DNA from 3 places in the Clostridium paraputrificum AGR2156 genome. Region 2 is predicted to be linked to each of the others. Evidence: riboswitches for the same ligand, from Rfam matches in the RefSeq annotation. Region 2 holds a riboswitch; each other region holds the start of a gene.
The links. Region 2 has a riboswitch for lysine ahead of lysA (diaminopimelate decarboxylase). Riboswitches for the same ligand answer to the same signal wherever they lie in the genome.
Positions count from the first base shown of each region.

Region 1: linked by a shared signal. The riboswitch ahead of G594_RS0110635 (Na+/H+ antiporter NhaC family protein) and the one ahead of lysA (diaminopimelate decarboxylase) in region 2 are both predicted to bind lysine.
Region 3: linked by a shared signal. The riboswitch ahead of dapA (4-hydroxy-tetrahydrodipicolinate synthase) and the one ahead of lysA (diaminopimelate decarboxylase) in region 2 are both predicted to bind lysine.

Region 1 covers NZ_AUJC01000009.1:90,864-96,328, forward strand. Annotated here, with positions in the region: gene G594_RS0110625 (FUSC family protein) at 1-425, shown strand, start outside; gene G594_RS0110630 (DUF5680 domain-containing protein) at 523-978, shown strand; gene G594_RS0110635 (Na+/H+ antiporter NhaC family protein) at 1,091-2,812, opposite strand; lysine riboswitch at 2,913-3,087, opposite strand; gene G594_RS0110640 (ABC1 kinase family protein) at 3,171-4,793, opposite strand; gene G594_RS0110645 (phasin family protein) at 4,860-5,186, opposite strand; gene G594_RS0110650 (aminopeptidase P family protein) at 5,247-5,465, opposite strand, start outside.
Region 2 covers NZ_AUJC01000001.1:660,711-666,175, reverse strand. Annotated here, with positions in the region: gene G594_RS0103170 (PadR family transcriptional regulator) at 1-85, opposite strand, end outside; gene sfsA (DNA/RNA nuclease SfsA) at 512-1,204, shown strand; gene G594_RS0103160 (NAD(+) diphosphatase) at 1,258-1,752, shown strand; gene G594_RS0103155 (beta/alpha barrel domain-containing protein) at 1,906-2,577, shown strand; lysine riboswitch at 2,663-2,827, shown strand; gene lysA (diaminopimelate decarboxylase) at 2,939-4,234, shown strand; gene G594_RS0103145 (DUF3006 domain-containing protein) at 4,382-4,639, shown strand; gene lepB (signal peptidase I) at 4,639-5,154, shown strand; gene ftsH (ATP-dependent zinc metalloprotease FtsH) at 5,180-5,465, shown strand, end outside.
Region 3 covers NZ_AUJC01000007.1:44,086-49,550, forward strand. Annotated here, with positions in the region: gene trpE (anthranilate synthase component I) at 1-431, opposite strand, end outside; T-box leader at 605-920, opposite strand; gene dapA (4-hydroxy-tetrahydrodipicolinate synthase) at 1,026-1,895, opposite strand; lysine riboswitch at 2,010-2,173, opposite strand; gene G594_RS0108150 (CvfB family protein) at 2,316-3,149, opposite strand; gene G594_RS0108155 (CehA/McbA family metallohydrolase) at 3,276-4,268, shown strand; gene G594_RS0108160 (hypothetical protein) at 4,352-4,684, opposite strand; gene G594_RS0108165 (Lrp/AsnC ligand binding domain-containing protein) at 4,933-5,400, shown strand.

The DNA.
Region 1 (5,465 bases), on a different contig from region 2:
TTTTATTTGAACTAGCAGGAGATAAGAATCCTTTTTATGCTTGTATCGCAGCAGTTATATGTATGAAAGATACTGTTGAAAGCACTTTTAGTATGGGTAAAAATAGACTTATAGGTACTCTTCTTGGAGGTCTTATAGGAGTACTTTTTATATTTATAGTAGATAACATATTATTTCTACAATCTATAAATTCTCTTGTCACTGCTGTAGGTGTAATTGGAGCAATTTATGTATGTAATATAATAAAAAAGCCTGGTGCTGTTACCATTTGCTGTATTGTTTTTATAGGAATTATGATTAATTACGATGGACCAGCCTCATATTCTTATGCCATAGGTAGAAGTATTGATACTTCTATTGGAATAATAATAGCAATATTTATAAATAAATATATAAATCCTCCTGTAGAGAAAAATAAAGATTAACAAATAGTTTTCAGAATATTCTTGATTGTAAATATCTTCTTATATATAATAAAAATAACAGTCGAAAAAAGAGGATTTATTTTTAGGGGGTATTGGGATGAGTGATTTATCATTATTTAAAGCATTCTTGGTAGAAGCAAAAAAAAATTCTTATAATGGTCGAAATAAAAAGGTTCAATCTTCTAAACCAAACTCAGATGATTTTACTTTTAAAAAATACGATTATTACTACCTAGATAGCCACATAGGCAAACAGAGGTTTATTGGTCAAGAAGTTATTTGGAAAGATGAAAAGTCTTATTGGGGAATGAATTATGCTGGAAAATTATTAACTAATGATATTCCAAGTGGTTTTTCAGACTTTTTATCAGAAGCTTTATCTAGAGTTTCTGAAGATGCTCCTTATAGAGGACCAAAGAGTTTTAGAAAATCTGACTTTGAATATCAATGTCTTTGGAAGGGAGAAGTTGATTCTTTTAAAGGCGAAGAATTTATATCTTATAAAGGTTCTCCGATATTTAAATTAGATTTTCATGGTGGAACAATAAAATAGTCAATAAAATTAGAGCGATACTAAGGTAAGCATTATCTTAATATCGCTCTTTTATTTATTGTTATATTTATTTATTATTATGTTTATATATTTATTTATTTTTATATTTTACTTATGCTTCAACCTCATCAATAGGTTTTCCTATAAAATACACTAATAGACCAAGCCCTATAATAGATAATGGTAATACAATATATATCGGTAACCCTAATCCAACTGGAATATAACCAAATAATATTGTAAGTACTGCTACAAATAGTGCATACCACATTTGAGTCTTAACGTGAGCAATATGATCGCAACCAGCTCCCATAGATGACATTATTGTTGTATCTGATATAGGTGAACAATGATCCCCAAATATTGCTCCTGTTAATACAGCACTTGTACTCATGATAATATAAGTCATATCTGGTGAAATTGCATGTGCTAGAGGAATAGCAAGTGGCATTAATATTCCCATTGTTCCATAAGCAGTTCCTGTTGCAAATGAAATTACAGCTCCAAATATAAATATTACACTTGGTAACAAGAATTGTGGTAATGAATCTGATAATAATGTTACTAGATATTGTGCTGTACCTAATTCTTTAATTACTGAACTTAAAGACCAAGCAAGTATTAATATAACTCCTGTTATAATTAATCCCTTCATTCCATCTATCCAGATTTCTATACCTTCTGATATAGTAAATATTTTCTTACAAACACCTAAAATTAGTGCTACGATACTTGCAAATAATGCTGCTTGGAATAATGCTATAGAAGCATCTGCATTACTGAATGTTTGTTGTATTGCTGTAAATGAAAATGGAGATTCTGTTAATACAGCCTTTAATGCTATATCTTCTCCTGCCATAATTGCAGTATACCCACTATAATAAAAACTTGCTAGAGCTGCTACTATTAATGTTCCTATTGGAATTATAGCATTCCATATGCTTAATTTAATTCCACTCTTAGCTTCAAATTCTTCAGCAGTATCTTCATCTATTGCAATATCCTTTAATTCTTGCTCTCCTCTTCTTGCTTTTATTTCAGCCTTTCTCATTGGTCCAAAATCTCTTAAAAGTACAGCTGAGAAAACTACAAATGCAAGTATTAAAATGTTATAAAACCTATATGGAATAGTTTGTAAGAATACTCCAAATGAATCTACATTTTGCCCTATTCCAGCAAATGCATCTCCTATTAGCCCAACTTCAAGGCCTATCCATGTTGATATTATTGCAAGACCCGCAATAGGTGCAGCTGTTGCATCTATTATAAAAGATAACTTTTCTCTTGATACTTTCATCTTATCTGCTACTGGCTTCATTATTGGTCCAACAATTAATGCATTTGCATAATCATCAAAGAAAACAAATAACCCTAATAACCAAGTAACAATTTGTGTACTTCTTGGTGTCTTTGCTCTTTTAGCAAGCGCTTCAGCTACAGCTCTAGCTCCACCCATTTTAGAAATTAAATTAATAACTCCTCCAATAACTAATACTTGTAATACAATACCTGCGTTCCATGGATCTGCAAGTGAATTTAATGCTCTTTGTACAAAATCTAGGAATGCTTGTACAAAGGCTCCAAATAAATTATATCCTGCAAGCTGCACCATGAAACATCCCGAAAGTGTTCCTATAAACAATGATATTACAACATTTTTAGTTATAAACGCTAATATTATAGCTACTAATGGTGGTATAAGTGTTAATACTCCAAATCTTTCTGAATTTACTACAGCAGGTTCAACCTCTGCTGCAAATACTACAGTTGATGATAATAAAATTAGCATAAATGTAGATATGAACAATACTAAACTTCTAGTTCTGTTTTTCATAATAATTCCCCCTAAATTTTAATTGTGAAAAGATTTAGAGGTAAAAATAGGAAAAGCCTTGAGATAACACTCAAGGCTTAAAATATACACATTAAAAATCCTGAATGATAGCTCACCACAAAAACATTTGTGACAGTCTTATACATATTCTGCATAAGCCCAGCATTAGAATATTAAAGCTTTAATTCTATACTTCGGCGATAATTCCTTTCCTATTGCTTCATCCTGCTTACGTCCACAACAGTACTATTAAGTATCGCGCCTCTACCTCTTCTCTTATTCACTTGTAATAATTTAGATTAATTATACATAATTTCTTATCCACTTGCAAGATTTTTTTAATAGTCTTTAGTAATTATTAACTTTTCCGTTTCTTTTTCTTACTTCTAAAGCCTCCATCTCTAACCACTGCTATTAATAAAAATATAGCAAATATAGCGGATATAATGTATCCAGCTATGCCCATTAAAGATATTCCTTTATATATGGGCCCTACATTATTACTTATTATCAATGATGACGCTATTATTAATGATGAAATAAGTAATGCTCCAACTAATCTGTTCACCATATTACTTATATGATCTACTGAATTTTCTAAATCTGTAATATTAAAATTAATCTTAGCTCTACCATCCGATATACTGCTTAATGCCTCAACAGCTTTGCTAGGAATTCTAGAAGCATCTCTAAAAAAAGAATATGCAGATAATACTAACTCTTCTTCATTTATATCTTTAATCAAAAGCATCTTATTTTTTCCTTTAACAAAGGATGTTATTACTGATATTATATCTAATTGCGGATCAACCTCTGCAATTACCCCTTCTAAAATCACTAAGCCTCTAAAAAGTATTGCAAGCTCCTTAGGAAATTGTATGTTATTATTCTTAACTATAGAAAACATTTCTTCCAATAATACAGCTATTTTTATATTTTTAAGAGATGTATTTAAATATGTTGTAAATAAATAAGATACGTCTTCATATAAGTTTCCTTTATTTACTTTTCCTCTCTTTATTCCAATAGCTAAAATAAAATCTACTATTTTATTCTTATCTCCTGTAGCTACTGCTATCATGGCTTTGTTTAACCAGTTTTTTAGTCCCTCATCTAGTTCTCCTGTTATACCAAAATCAATAAAACATATCCTTCCATTTGATATCAATAAGTTTCCAGGATGAGGATCTCCATGAAAAAAACCATCATCAAATATCTGCTTACAATATGATAATGCTAACTTTTTTGCAATATCTTTATTGCTATATCCTTTTTTTTCTATCATTTTCATATCATTTATCTTAAATCCATTTATATATTCTAAAGTTAATACCTTTTCACTACATAAACTAGATATAACATCTGGCGCATATATAGGTGAAATATTTTCATTATTTTCTCTAAACTTAACTATGCTCTTACTTTCATCTATAAAGTCTAATTCCTTTTCTGTAGTTGATTCTAATTCTTCTATAACAGCAAGAGGATCAACTATATCAATATCAATTCTTCCCTTAGATAACTTTATTATTTTTTTAATTATATCTATATCAGTTTTCATAGTATTATATATATTCGGTCTTTGAATTTTTACAATAACTGCTCTTCCATCATTTAATATAGCTTCGTGAACCTGAGCTATTGAAGCTGATGCAGTTGGCTTCTTACTAAAGTATAAAAAACAATCATATATTTTTTTATTAATAGATTCTTCAAATACACTTTTAATATTCTCAAAACTTTCTTCTGGTGCTGAGTCTTGTAACTTTATTAATTCATTTATATATTCCTCTGGTAATAAATCTGGACGTGTACTTAATATTTGACCAATCTTTATAAATGTAGGTCCTAATTCTTCTAATGCCATTCTCAAATTGATAGGAGACTTTTTGCTATTATTAAATTTACTATCAATTAAATACCCAAAACCATATGAAATAAAAACTCTTATAATCTCTTGAAACCTGTCTCTAGATTTCATATAAAAACTCAACTCCCTAGATAAAATCCCTTACTTAACCATCTTTAAGCAAGGGATTTAAAATTTCTAATTAATTTTTTCTTCTAATCTTTCTATAATTCTTTTTAATTCTAATACATCAGCCTTTGTAGCGTAATTCTTTTCTTCTAAAATATCATTTAGCTCTTCTTTAGTTAATGGCTTTATATTATTCACCTTTTCTAACATAGATTCCTTTGCATCGTTAGCTGTATTTTTTACATCTCTTTTTAACTCTTCTGACAATTCTCTTCCTTCCTCTAAAGTTAATTTTCCTCTTTCAACTAACTGAGAAATTACCTCTGTTGCCTTTTCATATGTTAATGCAGCAGCACCAACTCCAGCCAAAAAGATATTCTTTGCATCACTTACCATAAAACCATCTCCAACTTATTCTTAATTAACCATAAATTATATTTACCCTTAAGTACCAAATTATATACTATATTTATTCATAAATTCCTCAATTTCTTCTACAGTCTTAATCATATCCTTTGTTAAAACTTCAACACCTTGTGATGTAACCACCACATCATCTTCTATTCTTATTCCAATACCTTCTTCTTCTATATAAATTCCAGGTTCAACAGTCCAAACCATTCCTTCTTGTAAAATAACATCTCTATTATTTCCTTCAATATCATGGGTATCTAA
Region 2 (5,465 bases):
CTAGTTCATAGCCATAGCAATCTTTTTTAGAAAGTACTGATAAGACGCATAGTTCTAAGATTCCTTTCTTTAACTGTATGTTCATTACCAAGCCTCCTATGTTATTTTATAACTATATTATATGATTTGGTATTATATAATACAAGATAGTGAATGATGTTTAATATAAAGTTAAGATTTCTTAATTTTTTATTAAAAAGTGGATGTGTATAACTATTATAAGTTATTAACAGTGAGAAGGCTGATAAATACAGGGGTTTGTTTATAGTGTGGATAAAGTGAATAAAAATGTGGATAACTTATTTTAATTGGGGATTAAGATTAGTATAAGTGTGGACACAATATATATGAATAAGAGATATTTCTACAACAATATAGAGAATATTGCATAAAAAATTATTATCAGTTAGAATTTGTTACATATAGATAGTAATTTTTGTTGATAACTATACACAAAATCCACAAAACTGTGGATTAAATCTGTGGATAATGTGGATAATGAGGTGGAAAAATGAAATATAATAAGAAAATTATAAAAGCAAGCTTTATAAAAAGACCAAATAGATTTAATGCATCTGTATTAATTGATGGGGAAGAAATTGTAGTTCATGTTCCTAATACAGGAAGATGCAGAGAAATATTGATTCCAGGATGTACAGTTTATCTAAGGGAGGAGTTAAATCCAAATAGAAAGACTAGGTATGATTTAATAGCTGCCCTTAAAGGAGATAAGTTAATAAGTATTGATTCACAAATTCCTAATAAGGTGGTAAAAGAAGCATTACAATTAGGAGTTGTGGAAAAGTTGAAAAAATATAATAATATATTAAGTGAGAAAACTTTTGGAGATAGTAGGTTTGATTTTAAATTATCTAATGATGATGGAGAAGAATATTATTTAGAAGTAAAGGGTGTAACTTTAGAAGAAGAAAGAAGATGCAGATTTCCTGATGCACCAACTGATAGGGGAAGAAAACACTTACTTGAGTTAATAGAAGTTAAGAAAAGTGGTAGAGGAGCTGGGGTATTGTTTTTAATACAAATAGAAGATGTAGTATCCTTTACTCCTAATGATGAAACAGATCCTAAGTTTGCAGAAGCTTTAAGATTAGCTAATGAAAATGGTGTGGATATTTTTGCTTATTCTTGCAGGGTTACAGAGGATAGTATAACTTTATTTAAGCCTTTAGATATTATATTGTGATAGAAAATTCTCTATGATATAGTTAATAGTATAATTGTATTTGGGGGTAAGCTATGAAATTTATTTATTGTCCTAAGTGTGGAGCTAAGTTAGAAGAAAAATATAGTTGGGATGAAGGTGGAGTACCCTATTGTGTAAAGGATGATTTGTTATTCTTTGATGTGCCTAAGCCTTGTATTATGGTGGCTGTAATTAAAGATGATGAAGTTTTATTATTAAAGCAAAGTTATATTTATAAGAATTCTAGAGTTCTTATTTCAGGGTATATAGGTATAGATGAAAAGGCAGAGGATACAGTCCATAGAGAAGTTTTTGAGGAAACTGGAATAAAAATTGATAATGTTAGATTCTTAGGGACTGAATATATAGAAGGTAAGGAATTATTGATGCTTACATTTATGGCCTTTTATAAGGATGGTTATATAATCAAATCTGATGAAGTTGAAGCTGTTTCTTGGGAAAAACTAAATAAGTCTTTAGAATTAATGAATGAAGATGTAATAGGAAAAAAAGTTATTAAAAAAGTATTAGATATTTTAAAAAGATAAGATCTTAGTTTAGCTAAGGTCTCTTTTTGGGTAAAGTAACATAAAAGTATTATTTTTATTTATAAAATTAATATATTTTTTATAAAAATATTTAATTAATATCTTATAATATATTTAGGGAAATAACATAATAATTAAAAGGGAGTGTAGGGAATGGAGAAAGAGAGCAAATTCCTTCCTGAAATTAAGGGGACTTTAAGAAATCATGTAGTAGAAGTTCCACCTGAAATCAGAAATTGCGGAGGAATAAAAATATTTGGCAAGAGAATTAAATCGTTATTATTTACTACTGATGTAGCAATTATAAGAAATACCAATGCAGATGCTATTATTGCAGTTTATCCATTTACCCCGCAACCTCTTATTACTGAAGCGCTAATAATGGCAGCCGATGTACCTGTATTTTGTGGAGTAGGAGGGGGAATAACTCAAGGGAAAAGAGTTGTAAATCTTGCTATGGATGCAGAGTTTAAAGGTGCAATGGGTGTAGTTGTAAATTCTCCTACATCAAATGAAGTGGTCAGGAAAGTAAGAGCAACTATAGATATACCTGTAGTTGTTACAATAGTATCAGAATATGAAAATATAGCTGAAAGAATTGAATCAGGAGCTACAATTTTAAATGTATCAGGAGGAAAGAATACTCCTAAGATAGTAAGAAAGATAAAAGAGCAGTTTCCAGAATTCCCTGTTATAGCTACAGGTGGTCCAACAAGGGAAAGTATTAAAGAGACAATATTAGCAGGAGCAAATGCTATAACATATACGCCACCAACTACAGCAGAGATAATGAGTGAATTGATGGATAAGTATAGAGAATTTTAGAAGAATGTGATAAAAAATATTGAATTAAGTGAAAAATATGGTATCATAAATTTAAACCTTGAGTAAAATAATATAGTAAGAATATGCCTAGGGTAGAGGTGCCAAAGCAAATAGTAGTTAATCAGAGTCGGCAGATGAAGAAGATTAATGAAAGGTGTTAGGCCGAAGAGATAGCATTTGCAGATGCTTTTTCTGGTTATATATAGAATATATATATAACTGTCACAAAGTGTGATGAGCTACAAGGTACATTGTCATAATGTATTTTAACAAGTTTAGATTTGTTTAGTAGTAGTCACAGAAGATTCTGTGACATTTTTTTTACTCTAAAAGGTTAATTTTAAAATTGGGGGCTTTATGTATGAAATTATTTGGAAGCATGGAAGTAAAGGATGAGGAGTTAATAATTGGGGGCATTAGGGCAAGTGATTTAGTAAAAGAATATGGAACGCCTTTATATGTAATGGACGAAAAGTTACTTAGAGATACCTGTAATGAGTATTATAAAAACTTTAAATGTGATGAAGATGGAAATAGAGTCGCTTTTGCAGGAAAAGCATTTTTAACAGTAGAAATGGCAAAGCTAATAAAAGAAGAGGGCTTATGTCTTGATGTAGTTTCTGGAGGGGAATTATATACTGCATATAAAGCAGGGATTCCTATGGAAAGAATATATTTTCATGGAAACAATAAGACCTTAGATGAGATAGAATTAGGTGTAAAATTAGGTGTAGGTAGATTTATTGTAGATAATTTATATGAGATGGAATATCTTGATAAGTTTGCTAAGGAGTATGGAAAGGTACAGGATATATATTTAAGAATTACTCCAGGTATAGAAGCTCATACCCATGATTATATAAAAACAGGTCAAATAGACTCTAAGTTTGGTTTTGCGCCAGTGGGAGATATTATAATGTCTGCTATTAAGAAAGCCATATCTCTAGGGAATATAAATTTATCAGGGCTTCATTGCCATATTGGTTCTCAAATATTTGAATTAGAACCTTTTGAAGATGCAGCAGAAGTAATGCTTAATTTAATAAAAAAGATAAAAAATGAAACTGGATATATTATAAATGAGTTAGATTTAGGTGGGGGATTTGGTATATACTATACAGAAGCAGATTCACCTAAAGCAACAAAAGAATATTGTAAAGCTATTTTAAATAAGGTTGATTATGTATGTAAAAATCTAAATATTAAGAAACCAATTTTGACTATAGAGCCAGGCCGTTCAATAGTTGGAAATGCAGGCCTGACTTTATACAAAGTTGGGGCAATTAAGGATATACCTAATGTAAGAAAGTATGTTTCAGTAGATGGAGGTATGGTTGATAATATTAGACCAGCTCTTTATGATGCTAAGTATGAATGTGGCATAGCCAATAAAATGAATGAAGATTGTATTGAAAAGGTAACTATAGCTGGAAAGTGTTGTGAATCAGGAGATATATTAATTAAGGATACAATGCTACCAGTTTGTGAAACTGGAGATATTCTTGCAATCATGTCAACAGGAGCTTATGGATATTCAATGTCTAATAATTATAATAAGATTCCAAAAGCTGCAGTAATAATGACAATGGAAGGTAATTCAAGAGTAGTAGCTAAGAGAGAAAGCTATGAAGACTTAATAAAAAATGAAATAAATTAGCTAATTATTAAAAGGTTATATTAAGTTTTATATAGCCTTTTTTTTATGTCGAAATATTGGGTATAATAACAATAATAAAATATTTATTTTTTATTAAATATATTGTAAAGAGGTTATAAAAAACATTCAATATGTTATACTTAAAATATGAATTTTGGGAAAGGAAGGATAAGATATAGACAGATGAAAGAAGTGTTTATAGTAGATAGAATAGAGGGTGACTATTTTGTAATAGAAACACCAGAAGAAGATATAATAAATGTAGAGAAGTATTTAGTAGAAAGTGGAGCTAAAGAGGGAGATTGTTTGGTAAAGAAAGATGGCCACTTCCGTATAGATATAGAAGAAACTAAAAAAAGAAAAGAAGAAATTTCAAACTTAATGAAGGGAATGTGGGCTGATTAATGAGTGATCAAAAGAGTAATTTTATAAAAGATTGGGTGTTACCAATTTTACTAGCATTTGTAATTGCTTTATTAATTAAGCAATTTTTAATATTTAAAGTTGAAATACCATCAGGTTCAATGATTCCTACTTTGAATGTTGATGATCAGTTATTTGTTAGTAGGATATACAACCTTGATAACATAAAACGTGGAGATATACTTGTGTTTAGGTCAGAAGAATTAGATGATATGTTAATTAAAAGAGTAATTGGTCTTCCAGGGGATAAAATTGATATAGAGGATGGAGTAGTATCAGTAAATGGTGAAGTTTTACAAGAGGATTATGTAGTAAATAATGATCATTTTTATGGGAAATTTGAGGTGCCAGAAGGGAAGTACTTCTTCTTAGGAGATAATAGGCCAATATCTCATGATTCTAGAAAGTGGATAAATCCATATATTGATGGAAAATATATAGAAGCTAAGGCACAAATAAAAGTATATCCATTTAAGGATTTTGGTAGTATAAAGTAATTTTACGAAAGAGGTGAATATAGGTATGGAAAAGGAACCTAAAAAGAATAAGTCGTCTTTTTGGACGTATTTTATATTAATTGGAGCAATATTATTCATGGTTAGCTATGGAAGAAATATGTATAAGAATCAAGAGATTTCATACAATGATTTCTTAGCACTAATGCAAAAAAAGCAAATAACTAAAATAGTTATTTCTAAAGAGAATTTAATAATAACTCCAAGTGAAGATTCAGAATATAAAGGTAAAACATTATATACAGTAAATCTTAATGATGAAGAATTAATAAAGGAATTGAAGGAGTCAGATG
Region 3 (5,465 bases), on a different contig from region 2:
TGATCATAACAAATATATCTTTTATAAAAATTAAACCTTATTGTAGGTATATCCAATTCATCATAGTTATTAAGTTTTAATTTTTTCTCATATAACGCTATAGTGTCATATCCCATATACCCTATAGCTCCACCTTTAAACGAAAACTTATTGCTTTTATTATCAAAATCAATTTGTGTTTCCTTTTTTATTGTTAATATATCTTGTAAAGTTTCTCCAATGACCTCTTTATAAGGGCTATCGCCTAAATAAGAATATCTTCCAAACCTATTTTCTTTACATCCACTTTCTAAAATAAACTTTCTTTCTCCATCTAAAGCTTTAAATAGTGTTATTGGAGTAATTTCATCCCCTCTAAATTCACTTATAATAGAAAATACTTTTTTAGATTTAATATTTTCCTCAAATTGTTCTTTTGAAATATTAATCATGTTTACTCCCCCTTTTTATAAATAAATTTACATATCACTTAAATACTTAAGTTATGAACAGATTGTCTAATTATATAGTTTTTTTCAGTGCACTCTGGATTTCGGAAACTCATATTAACAACAGACTAGGCACATATAATTTCCTAAAGAATAAAAAAAGTCACTTCATCCTATAATGGGACGAAGTGACTCGTGGTGCCACCCATTTTTTGTATAACAAAAGTGTTTATAAAAACAAAAGATACTTCATCCCTTAGGACGAAATACCTTATTTCGCTATGCCACCTACGTTACACACAATCTTTACCAGGTACGGAACTTAATCGATACCCTGTCCTTTTAACGGCGGACTTCCCGTACACCTGTACTATAAATTCCAAGTGTCATCTCAAAGACCCATTCAATAAAGGCTACAGCACTTGGATCACACCACCCCAAGCTCTCTGAAACTAATTTCCTATACCTACTCTCTCTTTTCACTGACTTTAATTTTTATTTATTCACATTATATTCAAGTATTCCTTAAAATTCCAATAGTGTTTTTCTGGATTTTTCTTTATTTAAACAACTCTACTAATATATCCTTTAAAATCCTTACTGTAACACAATATTGCTATCCAATTCATTTTTTAGCTCTTCCGATATTGGTACCAATGGTAGTCTAACTTCATCAGAATTAATTAATCCTATTTTCTTTAACATATATTTTATAGGTGTTGGATTAGGCTCTTTAAACAGTAAAGGAATCATAGGAGAAATCTCCTTCCATATTTCTAGAGCTGCTTTCGCATCATTATTTTGTATATAATCATATACTTTTATAAACTCTTTAGTTTTCAAATGTGCTGATGCTGTTACTCCACCATCTCCACCTAGTAATAATGAACTATAAAATAAATTATCTTCTCCTGATAATACGCTAAATTCATCTGGCTTATTTAACAAAAGCTCTATAGTTTTATTAAAATCTCCAGATGCATCTTTTACCCCAACTATATTTTTCTCTTCTGATAATCTTAGGATCGTTTCATTTTCCATATTTCTTCCAGTCCTATATGGAATATTATATAATACAATATCTAAATCTGTACTTTCAGATATTTTTTTGAAGTGTTCATATATTCCTCTTTGATCTGGTCTATTATAATATGGACTTACAGATAGTATTCCTTGTACTTTATGCTTTTCAACCACCTTCAATTTATCAACTACACTTCTTGTACAATTTCCACCTAGTCCAATTATTACAGGTACTCTTCCATTTACCACTTCCATTGTTTTAGATACTATCTCTTCATATTCCTTTTCTGAAAGAGTTGGTGTTTCACCAGTTGTACCTAATGGCATTAAGCCATGTACCCCTTCATTGATATAATGATTTACCAACTTTTCATAAGATACCATATCTAATTCATCATTTTCAAATGGTGTCACAACTGGCACCCAAAGTCCTTTTACTTTCATATTTCTTACCCCCTATTTATTAAGGTAAGGGCAAATCTATTAAAAAAATAATACCCATCATTAAAAATGATGGGTAGAGTATTTATACTAATAGATTATACATATAGATATTTAAATCTGTGTAGCCCTCCACTTACGTGACAGTTATACAAATATTATTTGCATACCCAGAAAATAGCTTTGCCTCTATCTCCTTCGGCTAGTATTCCTTTCATCTATTATCATAGTGTGCCCACTCCTATAGATTACTCTTAATAACTAGCGCCTCTACCTCTATTACTTATTCAATTTCTTAAATAATAACTCTAATAGTATATTTTGTCAACAGCTACAAATTTACATTTCCAAATTAATCATGTCTCCATGACATAATTAAAACAAAAAAGAGAAATCTAATTAAGATTTCTCTAATAATTGAATCTATTTAATTAATTTTGTCCCTTCGCTATTTTGCTCTATTCTTCCTTCTTTCATTAAACCGCCAAGTGCCATCTTAAAATAGTTTTTAGATGTATGGAAGGTTTCTTTTATTAATTCAGGAGCGCTCTTATCATTAAAAGGCATATATCCATCATTTTCAAGTAAATAGCTTACTATAGATTCCTTTAACATTTCCCTTTCATCAAGTCTCTTCTTTCTATTAGTTATACCAATTATACCATCTTCATATATTCTTTTAATTCTACCTTTAAACTTATCCCCTGGATATATATCTGTAAAATGTTCATTTCCTAAGATTATAGCTTCATATTTACCATCAATAGCTACCCTTATTGTCTTTTCTCCACCTTTTCCATATGCTATAACTTCTACTTCATCGCCAACTTTAAAGCCTTCACCTTTTTCTATGTAAGGATCAACATATGTAGTTGCTGCTAATCTATTAGTTTTATCTAGATATGCATATAACAAGTACTTCTTGCCTGTTACCAATTTAAACTTTTGTTCTTTAATTGGTATAAATATATCTCTATCTAAGCCCATATTTGCAAAAGCTCCAAATGAACTTTGACCAACTATTTCTAAATATGCAACTTCTCCTACCTTTATCAATGGCTTTTTCATAGTTGCAATTGGCCTATCCTTAGAATCTCTATATACAAATACTTCTACTTCTTCTCCTACTTCTATTTCTTCATTTAATATCAAATTATTTGGCAATAGAATATCATTCCCGTTACCATCAGTTAAATAAAAACCAAATTCAACTTTTCTATCTACTTTTAAAGTATTATCTTCTCCAATATAAATCATAGATAAATCTCCTACCTTTTCCTTTTGTATTCTACTTATTTTATCATTACTATTGATTATTGTCATCATTTCATACCTTTAAGCACTATATATATTATAGTAAACATTTTTTAAGAGGGAACGGGTTTGGGAAAAAGTAAAAAAAAGAATAAAATATTAAAATGCTTTTATGGAATTCCACATTGTCATACGGCTTTTTCTACTGGTCGTGGCACCCCTAATGATGCCTATGAATACGGTAAAAACACCCAAATAGATTTCATGATAATAACTGATCACAACTCCTATTTAGGCAAAGATTTATATTGGAATAATAAAGAAATATCAAAATGGAATGTAACTAATGCAATGGCAGAAAGATTTGCAAAAAAAAATGATTCATTCTTACCAATGGTTGGTTTTGAGACAAAAACTTCTCTATATGGTGATTTTAATATAATTAATTCTAACACATACTTTAAGGGGATAATTAAGGACATAAACTTACTAATTCTATGGATGCTAAATAACCCCGAAGCTATTGTTACTATTAATCATCCACATAGAAACATTACTTCCTTAGCTTATAATGAGGTTTTAAATAAAATTATAACCTCTATGGAAGTTGGAAATGGATCTTACCCTAATAAGTATATTCGTCACGATAAATATTACTATTCTCTTCTTGATAAAGGTTGGAAGCTTGGGGCTATAAATAGCCAGGATAACCATAGACTTAATTTTGGTGATAGTGATAACCTTACAGGAATATTAGCTTATGAACTAAAAAAAGATGAACTTATAGATGCATTTAGGGAAAGAAGAACTTTTTCTACAGAATCAAGAACTCTTGAAATGTATTTCACTATAAACGATTCTATGATGGGAACTGAAATTATTCTTAAGGATGACACATTACGATTTATGATATTTGCTGAAGATAAAAATAACAAAATAAAATCTATTGAAATAGTTACAAATAAAAGTACTATAGTTAAAAAAATTGAAAATATTAACCTTAATTCTATAAAATATTTGTATGATCATAAATATATTGAAGGGGAAAGTTGGTATTTAATTAGAATTTGGCAACAAGACAATAGGCTTGCCATAAGTTCCCCAATCTTTATTGAAAAATAAACAAGTTAAGTGAATATTTGTTTCACTTGATTTTATAACTTCCTTAAAAACAAAAAAATCCCTAATTTTAGGGATTTTATATTTTAATCATTTTTTTGATTTTTTAACCTATTTGGTTTAGACTTTGGTTTTATTACTATTTTCTTCTCATTAGACTTCTTTGGTCCTCCAGTTTGCTGAATATCCATAAACCAGAAAAAAGAAATAACTGTTACAGCCATAACTATCATTTGTATTACCATTCCTTCTGGTCTAACAAATAACTGTATAGCAAAACCTATAATTGCTACAGCAAGTGGTATAAATTTATTTATTCTAATCTTTGTAAATACCCATTTCTTACATAGCATTATAATCCCTAATAGTACAGCAAACATGATAACTAAATATAATGCTGATATTAAAAAGTTTACCATCCGTCACATCCTCCTTAACTTTAACTATACTAATAATATTAGAGTAAAATGAACAGTTTTTCAAGTAGAATTATTATATATAATAATTCTTATATCTCCTTACTAAAATATTTATTTTTTGATAATATCTTGATAAAATTTTAATTTTAATTAGCATTTTTTGCTTTTTTATAATTTTTCCTTTGAAATTCATACATTTTTTGATAAAATAGAAATTAGTAATATATGAATTAAAATGAGGTGGCAATATGGCATTAAATCCTAATCTCCAATTAGATGAATTAGATCTTCAAATATTAGAATTACTTATAAAAGATTGTAGAACACCATACCTGGAAATAGCAAGAATATGTCATGTTAGTGGAGGAACTATACATGTCAGAATGAAAAAGATGGAGGACATGGGAATTATCAAAGGTTCAAGAATTCTACTAGACCTTGCAAAACTAGGATATGATGTATGTTGTTTTGTTGGTATATATGTAGATAAAACTTCTTCTTTTTCTTACGTTTTTGAAGAAATGAAGAAAATAAACGAAGTTGTAGAATTGCATTTAACAACAGGTGATTATTCAATGTTTGCAAAAGTTATTTCAAAAAATATAGCAGATTTACAAAATACCTTGCTAGAAAAAATAAATAATATTGATGGTATTCAAAGAACTGATACATTTATATCTCTTTCTCAACCAATTGATAGAAATATAACTCTTTAAAGAAGAAAACTCGCTTGTTAGCGAGTTTTCTTCTTTAAATCCATTCTTAGAATAAAACTTTTTTT